Regions from separate parts of the Fusobacterium massiliense genome, predicted to be linked through region 2. Evidence: riboswitches for the same ligand, from Rfam matches in the RefSeq annotation. Region 2 holds a riboswitch; each other region holds the start of a gene.
What was found. A riboswitch is a leader RNA that binds a small molecule or an ion and turns the genes downstream of it on or off. The one in region 2 is predicted to bind S-adenosylmethionine.
Positions count from the first base shown of each region.

Region 1: linked by a shared signal. The riboswitch ahead of BQ2505_RS05620 (methionine ABC transporter ATP-binding protein) and the one ahead of metK (methionine adenosyltransferase) in region 2 are both predicted to bind S-adenosylmethionine.
Region 3: linked by a shared signal. The riboswitch ahead of metF (methylenetetrahydrofolate reductase [NAD(P)H]) and the one ahead of metK (methionine adenosyltransferase) in region 2 are both predicted to bind S-adenosylmethionine.

Region 1 is NZ_LT608327.1:248,072-251,361, forward strand. It holds gene panF (sodium/pantothenate symporter) at 1-1,028, shown strand, start outside; SAM riboswitch class I at 1,119-1,204, shown strand; gene BQ2505_RS05620 (methionine ABC transporter ATP-binding protein) at 1,403-2,410, shown strand; gene BQ2505_RS05625 (methionine ABC transporter permease) at 2,400-3,101, shown strand; gene BQ2505_RS05630 (MetQ/NlpA family ABC transporter substrate-binding protein) at 3,118-3,290, shown strand, end outside.
Region 2 is NZ_LT608325.1:9,085-12,374, forward strand. It holds gene BQ2505_RS01190 (dicarboxylate/amino acid:cation symporter) at 1-33, shown strand, start outside; gene BQ2505_RS01195 (WYL domain-containing protein) at 215-1,060, opposite strand; SAM riboswitch class I at 1,194-1,291, shown strand; gene metK (methionine adenosyltransferase) at 1,473-2,627, shown strand; gene BQ2505_RS01205 (ABC transporter ATP-binding protein) at 3,098-3,290, shown strand, end outside.
Region 3 is NZ_LT608324.1:17,062-20,351, forward strand. It holds gene BQ2505_RS00105 (homocysteine S-methyltransferase family protein) at 1-385, opposite strand, end outside; gene metF (methylenetetrahydrofolate reductase [NAD(P)H]) at 452-1,318, opposite strand; SAM riboswitch class I at 1,487-1,571, opposite strand; gene BQ2505_RS00115 (co-chaperone GroES) at 1,757-2,032, shown strand; gene groL (chaperonin GroEL) at 2,045-3,290, shown strand, end outside.

The DNA.
Region 1 (3,290 bases), on a different contig from region 2:
TTGCACAATTTATTGGTGGAGCAAGACTATTTGAAACAGTTACAGGGTTACCATATATTACAGGTCTTATAATTTTTTCAACAGTTGTAATAATTTATACAACATTTGGTGGATTTAGAGCAGTTACAATAACAGATGCAATTCAAGCTGTTGTAATGTTTTTAGCAACATTAGTTTTATTCATAGTAATTTTAAAAAATGGACATGGTATGCAAAATATAATGCTAAAAATAAAAGAAATTGACCCTAATTTATTAAGACCTGATTCTGGTGGAAATATAGCTAAACCTTTTATAATGTCATTTTGGGTTCTAGTAGGTATAGCTATTTTAGGTTTACCAGTTACAACCGTTAGATGCATGGCTTTTAAAGATAGTAAAGCAATGCATAATGCTATGATAATAGGTACTTCATTAGTTGGAATATTAATTTTAGGTATGCATTTGGTTGGAGTAATGGGAAGAGCAGTTATAACAGATTTAACAGATGCAGATAAAATTATACCAATATTAGCTCTAAAAAATTTACACCCATTATTAGCAGGAGTTTTTATTGGAGGTCCTTTAGCAGCAATAATGTCATCAGTTGATTCTGTTCTTATACTATCATCTTCAACTTTAATCAAGGATATGTATATAGGATATTTTGATAAAACAGCAAGTGAAAAGAAAATAAAGAAAATATCTATGATTACATCATTAGTAATAGGAATTTTAGTATTTATTTTATCAGCTAAACCACTTAGTTTAATTGTTTGGATCAATTTATTTTCATTATCTGGACAAGAAATAGTATTTTTACTTCCTTTGATATTTGGGTTATACTGGAAAAGAGCTAACTCAACAGGAGCTATAATTTCTATATTAGGAGGAATTCCAGCTTATTTATTTTTAGAAATAACAAAGATAAAAGTTTTTGGACTTCATAATATAGTTCCATCTTTAGTAGTTGCTTTTGTATTATTTGTTATAGGTTCATATCTTGGAAAAAAAGATGATGAAAAAACATTAGAAATATTTTTTGAATAATAAAAACTAATAAAAAAAATTAAAAAAAATTATTGACAAAAAAACTAGAATATTATATACTTACACAAACAATCAAAATTGATGTGTGAATAACCATCCAGAGAAACTGAGGGACTGGCCCTGTGATGTTTCAGCAACCTACTTTATGTGTGGTGCTAATTCCAGAGAGATGGAGAGGCTATATATTTTTAAATACCAATCCATACTCTCAAAAGGGTATGGATTTTTTATTTATTTATTTATAGGAAAGTATAAAATTAAATAAAGAAAATTAGTCTCTGACGTCCGTATTAGTTCGAAGAGCCTATGTTCATTGAGCTCGTAGAACTCATACGGCTGTCAAGAGACTTTAATTTATAGCAGAGGGAGGAAAAATGATAGTACTTGAAAATGTGAACAAGGTCTATCCAAATGGCTTACATGCTGTTAAAGATGTAAGTTTAAAAGTTAAAGAAGGAGATATTTTTGGAATAATCGGTCTGAGTGGTGCTGGTAAATCTTCTCTTATAAGACTTATAAACAGATTGGAAGAACCTACAAGTGGAAAAATAATTATTAATGATCAAGATATTTTGAGCCTTAATAAAAGCCAACTTTTAGAAAGAAGAAAAAAAATAGGAATGATATTTCAACATTTCAACCTTTTATCTTCAAGAACAGTTGAAGAAAATGTAGCTTTTTCTCTTGAAATTGCTAATTGGAATAAAAAAGAAATAAAAAGTAGAGTAGCAGAGTTATTAGAAATTGTTGGTTTGAGTGATAAGGCAAAATACTATCCTAGTCAATTAAGTGGAGGACAAAAACAAAGAGTTTCCATAGCAAGAGCTTTGGCAAATAATCCAGATATACTATTATCTGATGAAGCAACTTCAGCATTAGATCCAAAGACAACAAAATCTATATTGGAGCTTATAAAAGAAATACAACAAAAATTTTCTTTAACAGTGCTTATGATAACACATCAAATGGAAGTTGTTAAGGAAGTTTGTAATAAGGTAGCTATAATGTCAGATGGAAGGATTATTGAAGAAGGTAATGTTCATCATATATTTACTGAGCCAAAAACAGATGTAGCTAAAGAATTAATTTCATATGTACATCAACAATCAGATACAGAAATTAATTATATGCATAATAAGGGTAGAAATATAGTTAAAGTTAAATTTATTGGAAGTACAGCAAATGAACCTATAATTTCTAAAGTTATAAAAGAATGCGGAATAGATGTAAGTATTTTAGGAGGCTCTATAGATAAGCTTTCAACAATGAATATAGGACATTTATATCTTGAGTTAAATGGAGAACTAGAGGCACAAGAAAAAGCTATAGAGCTTATGAGAAATATGGATACAATAGTAGAGGTGATATATAATGGAGATTAGTGCTATACTTGAACCCTTGTTTGAAAATGTAGAGAATCCAATAATAAGTATGTTGGTTATATCTACTGTAGAAACATTGTATATGGTTTTATTTTCAACATTATTTTCATTGATATTAGGGTTTCCTTTAGGAGTTTTACTTTTGGTAACTAAACCTGGAAATATTTATGAAATGAAAAAATTTAATGCAATTTTAGAAGTTGTAATAAATGCTTTAAGATCTTTTCCATTTATTATCTTGATGATATTGTTATTTCCTTTATCAAGATTTGTAGTGGGAACAACTATCGGATCTACAGCAGCAATAGTGCCACTATCTATTGGAGCAGCTCCATTTGTTGCTAGAATTGTTGAAGGGGCATTATTAGAAGTTGATCCAGGTCTTGTAGAAGCAAGTCAAAGTATGGGAGCAAATAATAAAACAATAATATTTAAAGTTATGCTTCCAGAATGTTATCCTACTCTTATTCATGGAATAACAGTTACAATAATTAGCTTAATAGGTTATTCAGCTATGGCAGGAACTATAGGAGCAGGAGGACTTGGAGACTTAGCTATAAGATTTGGATATTTAAGATTTAAATTAGATATTATGGTATATTCAATAATTATTATCATAATACTTGTTCAAATCATACAATCAGTTGGTAATTTTATTGTACATAGAAGACAGAAAAAACTAGGAAAATAAAATAGGAGGTAAAAATATGTCTAAAAAATTTGTAAAATTATTCGGAAACATTGGTGCATTTTTATTATTATCTGTGGGAGCATTTGCTGGAACTTTAAAAGTTGGAGCAACACCAGTTCCACATGCAGAACTTTTAAATTTAGTGAAAGCTGATTTAAAGAAAGAAGGAGTAGATTTAAAAATAGTTGA
Region 2 (3,290 bases):
AAGAGGTATATTAAAAAAAATAAAACAGCATAGTAAAAATATAGGTTATTAAGGTTGGTTTGATATAAAAAATGGGACTGTGTATTGCAGTTCCATTTTTTATTTATAAGGAAAGTATAAAATTAAATAATAAAAGTTAGTCTCTGACGTCCGTATTAGTTCGAAGAGTCCGTGTTTATTGAAATTGTAAAAGTTATACAGATATCAAGATATTTTATCTGTTATAATTTTTTATAGCTTCTAAATACTCATTTTTTATGTCTTCTCTTAGAGATAAAGGTTCTAAAATTTCAACTTCTTTTAAAAAACCAGCAAAATAAATTTTAGCTTGCTCTTTTGAAGCTTCAAAAGAATAAATAGTTCCTTCTTTTTTAATGAGTTTAGGTCTATATTCTGTAAAGGTTTTTAGTAGGCTATCTCCAATAGAAGTTAGTTTAACTTTTATTATTTCAGTGTTAGCAGAGAAAGGATCATATTTCTTTCTTAAATTTTCAATTAGTTTTTTATCTCTCTTTTTAATTTTATCAGGTAGAATGGAGATTACTTCAGTTTCTTTTAGCTTATAATTTTGATAAGAACTTAGATTATCAACATAGCAAAATAGAAAATTTTCATTTCCGTTAGCTTCTCTACGTATAAAAATAGGTTCAACATCTAAAATTTTAGAAAAATTTTTTATTTTTATTTTATTTTCAGATTTTATAGCATCTAAAATAGTTTTTAGTCTATCCTCGTAGATAAAAAGTTCTCTTTGATATTTAAATTTTGCACAATAAATTTCAAATAATTCTCTAAAGTATTCAGCTTCTATTTCAACACCATTGGTTTTTAAAATATCGTAGTATATTTCTTTATTACTAACATTCAAATCAAATTGAATAATTTTTTTATATGTTCTACCTTGAGATTGAAGAAGATTTTCTGTTTCAATTTTTTTATTAAATTTTAATTTTTCTAGGATATAGTTACAGAATTTATTGTTATTCATTCCATAATCTTCTTGATCGATTTTTATAATATCCCAAATATCTTCAGGAATAGTAACTCTAATCTTTTTCATTTGAACCTCCTAAAATTAAAATTGTATTTTGTCATTATACCTTATTAATCATAAGATTTCAATATACATATAAAGTAAAAAATATAAAAAAATTTTGACTTTTTTAATAAAAAATGATATTATTATGAGTAGAAAACCATCAAGAGAGATTGAGGGACAGGCCCAAAGATATCTCAGCAACCTGCATAAGTGTGGTGCTAATTCCTGTTTAGATGGAAGAAGAGATAATGTATTTTAATTCTCTATCTTTCAAGATAGAGATTTTTTTGTTATTACATAGGAAAGTATAAATTTAATAATTAATAGTCTCTGATATTCGTATTAGTTTGAAGAGCCTGTGTTTTCTAAGCTCGTAGAATTCATACAGCTGTCAAGAGATGTTGTTTACTTGTATAAAAAGTTAGGAGGATATATGAAAAAATTTACATATTTTACATCTGAATTTGTTTCACCTGGTCACCCAGATAAAGTATCTGATCAAATATCAGATGCAATATTAGATGCTTGTTTAAAAGATGACCCAAATTCAAGAGTTGCTTGTGAAGTTTTTTGTACAACAGGACAAGTAATAGTAGGAGGGGAAATTACAACAAGTACATACATAGATGTTCAAGATATAGTTAGAAATAAAATTAGAGAAATAGGATATAGAACAGGAATGGGTTTTGATGCAGATTGTGGAGTTTTAAATAGTATCCATTCACAATCACCAGATATTGCTATGGGAGTTGACATTGGAGGAGCTGGAGACCAAGGAATTATGTTTGGAGGAGCAGTAAGAGAAACTGAAGAGCTTATGCCTTTAGCTTTAGTTCTTTCAAGAGAAATTTTAGTAAGATTAACTAAAATGATGAGAGATGGGGAAATTAAATGGGCTAGACCGGATCAAAAATCTCAAGTAACTTTAGCATATGATGAAAATGGAAAAGTTGATCATGTAGACTCTATAGTGGTTTCTGTACAACATGATGAAAATGTTAGTAATGTTGAAATAAAAGAAACAGTTATTGAAAAAGTTGTAAAACCAGTTTTAGAAAAATATAATTTAAGTTCTGAAAATATAAAATACTATATTAACCCAACAGGAAGATTTGTTATAGGTGGACCTCATGGAGATACTGGTCTTACAGGAAGAAAAATTATAGTTGATACTTATGGTGGATATTTTAGACATGGTGGAGGAGCTTTTTCAGGAAAAGATCCATCTAAAGTAGATAGATCAGCAGCTTATGCTGCCAGATGGGTTGCAAAAAATATAGTTGCAGCTGGTCTTGCAGATAAGTGTGAGTTACAACTTTCTTATGCAATAGGAGTTGCTCATCCGGTGTCAATAAAAGTTGAAACATTTGGGACTTCAACTGTTTCGGAAGATGTAATTTCAGAAGCTGTTGCAAAAGTTTTTGATTTATCACCAAGAGGAATAGAAAAATCTTTAGAACTTAGAGAAAATAAATTTAAGTATCAAGATTTAGCAGCTTTTGGTCATATTGGAAGAACTGATATAGATATTCCTTGGGAAAGATTAAATAAAGTCGAAGAATTAAAAAAAATTGTAAGTAATAAATAGTTTTCAAAAAAATATATTAAAAATTATACTAAAATAAAAAATAGTGTTGATAAATTATTAAAAAGTTTTGAGACACTATTTTTTTATTTTATAGAAAAGAGATAAAATTAAATATCAAAAATTAGTCTCTTGACAGCCGTATAAGTCTCAATAAATACAGGTTCTTTGAACTAATACGGATATCATAGACTTTATTTATGTAAAAAATGGTTAATAATAGAAAGTATAAATTGTAAAAAAATTGATTTATTAGAATGAAAAGAATAGGTTTTGTAAATATAAAACTTGACATAAATAATATTGTATGATAATATAATTTCAAATGACCGAATGGTCAAAGTAAGAAAAATTTTTTATATACAAGAAAGCATAAAAAAACTAAAATTAATCCCTGATATCCGTATTGCTTGAAAGAGCTACTAAAAAAACATATGGCTATCAAGGGACTTTATTTATATAGAGGGGGATTTATGAAAATATTAAGAATTTATATAAAAGAGAATCTTGGTATTTTAATGGTTGCAATTATATTTTTAATTTTTAATACACTTGCAACTTTAGCTATTCCATTTCAGATTTCAAATATGATAAATAATGGAATTATGCAAAAAAATATTGAAGAAGTATATTCGATAAGTATAAAAATGATAGCTATATTGGTTT
Region 3 (3,290 bases), on a different contig from region 2:
TGTCTCCTACAGGAAATGATAAACTCTTATTTGTAGGACCTATTGAACCAAAAACATAGACTTTTTTTCCACTTTGAATAACCGCTTCTTTAGCGATTTCAGCAGATTTTTTAGCTAGTTCATATACTTTATCTTCTAAATGATAATCTTTAAGTGAAATAGCATTACAGTTAAAACTATTGGTTTCGATAATATCTGCTCCAGCTTCTATATATTTTTTATGAACTTCTAAAATAATATCTGGTCTTGTTTCATTTAAAATTTCATAACAACCTTTGGCACCATTAAAATCCTCTGCACTTAATTCATATTTTTGTAAAACAGTTCCCATTGCCCCATCTAATACCAATATTCTTTCCCTTAATTCTTTTTCAAATTCAAACATTATTTTCCTCATTTCTATTTCAATCAATTCTTCTATATTTTATTAAAAAATCTATTCACTAATGAACTATTTTCTAATTATTCCTGTTGCATCTATAATTTTTTTTGCAGTTTCTGGTTTATTCATTGTATAAATATGTATACCATTTATATCAGAAGCAACCAAGTCTATTATTTGTTCTATTGCATAAGCAAGTCCTGCTTCTTTAAGTGCAGCTGGATTATCTTCATATTTTTCTAAAATTTTTAAAAATTTCTTAGGTATAGTACAAGAACAAAGTGAAGTTATTTTCTTTATTTGTTTTGCATTTGTTACTGGCATAATTCCAGCTACTAAAGGCTTATCTATTTGTAATTTTTCTAGTTTATCTCTAAAGCTATAAAAAAATTCATTATCTAAGAAAATTTGTGAAATTAAAAAATCTACACCTGTATCAACTTTTTCTTTTAAATGAAACAAATCTAATAAATCATTAGTTTCTCTATGACCTTCAACATAATATGCTGCACCTATAGAGAATTTATCTCCCTTTTTTTCACGAATATATTTTATTAAATCTTTAGCATAATTAAAATCTCCAGGCTCTAAATCCCTATCAATTGGGTAATCCCCCCTTAAAGCTAAAATATTTTCTATATTATTTTTTTCTAACTCATTTAAAACTCTATCTATTTCTTCTTTTTTAGAACCTATACAAGTAAAATGAGCTAATGATTCAACATTGTTCTGACTTTTTATTCTCTCTGCTATTTCAACGGTTCTTCCTTTAGTATTTCCACCAGCTCCGTATGTAACACTTATAAAATCAGGATTTTCTAATGTTAATATATCTAAACAATTATAAACCTGATCTAATCCTACTTTATCATTTGGTGGAAAAACCTCAAACGATGTTGTTAAAACTTTATTCTTAAAAATATCTCCAATTTTCATAATTACCCCCAATCTAAAACTAAAAACAATATCTTATAACCCTAAATAAATAATTAAAAGCTCTTCAAACTAATACGGATGTCAGAAACTAAGTATCATTATTTATTTTCATACTTTTATATATAATAAAAAACCTAAGCCTTACGACTTAGGAAACTTTTAATTATTCCTCCATCGATCAGGCATTAGCACCACACTTTTGCAGGTTGCTGAGACTTCACTGGGCCTGTCCCTCCGTCTCTCTTTATGGTTTTTTTTATTAGGAAAAATAATACACTATTTTTTTTAATTTGTCAATTCTAAATTACAATAATTTTTTTATTTTAATTTAGAAAAATCTAAATCTTTTCCTATTGACAAAACATTAAATATATAATATTATTATTTTATAAAAATTAGCACTCTATTAATATAAGTGCTAATAAAAAGGAGGAAATTATGAATATCAGACCTTTAGGAGAAAGAGTGGTAATTAAAGCTATCAAAAAAGAAGAAAAAACAAAAAGTGGAATTATATTAGCTAGTAAGAATTTAAATTCAGATAACCAAATTTTTTATGCCGAAGTATTAGCAATAGGAAAAGGAGAAAGTTTAGCAGATATAAAAGTTGGGGCAACCGTTATATGTCCTAAAAATATTGGCTATGAAATAAAAGAAGATGATGAAAAATATATTATTATAAATGCAGAAGATATATTAGCTATTTCTGAATAATAAGGAGGAAAAATGTCAAAAATTATAAATTTTAATGATGAAGCTAGAAAAAAATTAGAAATAGGAGTTAATACTCTTGCTGATGCAGTAAAAGTTACATTAGGTCCAAGAGGAAGAAATGTTGTTTTAGAAAAAACTTATGGTGCTCCATTAATAACAAATGATGGAGTTACTATTGCAAAAGAAATTGAACTTGAAGATCCTTTTGAAAATATGGGTGCTGCTCTTGTAAAAGAAGTTGCAATAAAATCTAATGATGTTGCGGGAGATGGAACTACCACAGCTACCATTCTAGCACAAGCCATTGTAAAAGAGGGACTAAAAATGTTAAGTGCTGGAGCCAATCCAATATTCTTAAAAAAAGGAATTGAACTTGCAACTAGAGAAGCTATTGAAATTTTAAAACAAAAAGCAAAAAAAATAGAATCAAATGAAGAAATATCACAAGTTGCCTCTATTTCGGCTGGTGATGAAGAAATAGGAAAACTTATAGCACAAGCTATGGAAAAAGTTGGTGAAACTGGAGTTATTACAGTAGAAGAAGCAAAATCTTTAGAAACTACTTTAGAAGTTGTAGAAGGAATGCAATTTGATAAAGGATATGTATCTCCTTATATGGTAACAGATAGTGAAAGAATGACTGCTGAACTTGAGAATCCTTTTATACTTTTAACTGATAAAAAAGTTTCATCTATGAAAGAGTTACTACCATTACTGGAACAAACAGTGCAAATGTCTAGACCTGTTCTAATAATTGCAGATGATATAGAAGGAGAAGCTCTAACAACTTTAGTTATTAATAAATTGAGAGGAACTTTAAATGTTGTTGCAGTTAAAGCTCCAGCATTCGGTGATAGAAGAAAAGCTATCTTAGAAGATATTGCTATTTTAACTGGTGGAGAAGTTATTTCTGAAGAAAAAGGTATGAAACTGGAAGAAGCTAGTGTTGAACAATTAGGAAAAGCTAAAACAGTAAAAGTTACAAAAGATTTAACTGTTATAGTTGATGGTGCTGGACAACAAAATGAAATTTTAGCTAGAGCTAATTCTATTAAATCTCAAATAGAAGAAACTACATCTGAATACGATAAAGAAAAATTACAAGAAAGACTTGCTAAATTGGCTGGTGGAGTAGCTGTAATAAAAGTTGGGGCTGCTACTGAAGTTGAAATGAAAGAAAGAAAATTAAGAATAGAAGATGCTCTAAATGCAACAAGAGCAGCTGTTGAAGAAGGAATTGTTTCAGGTGGAGGAACTA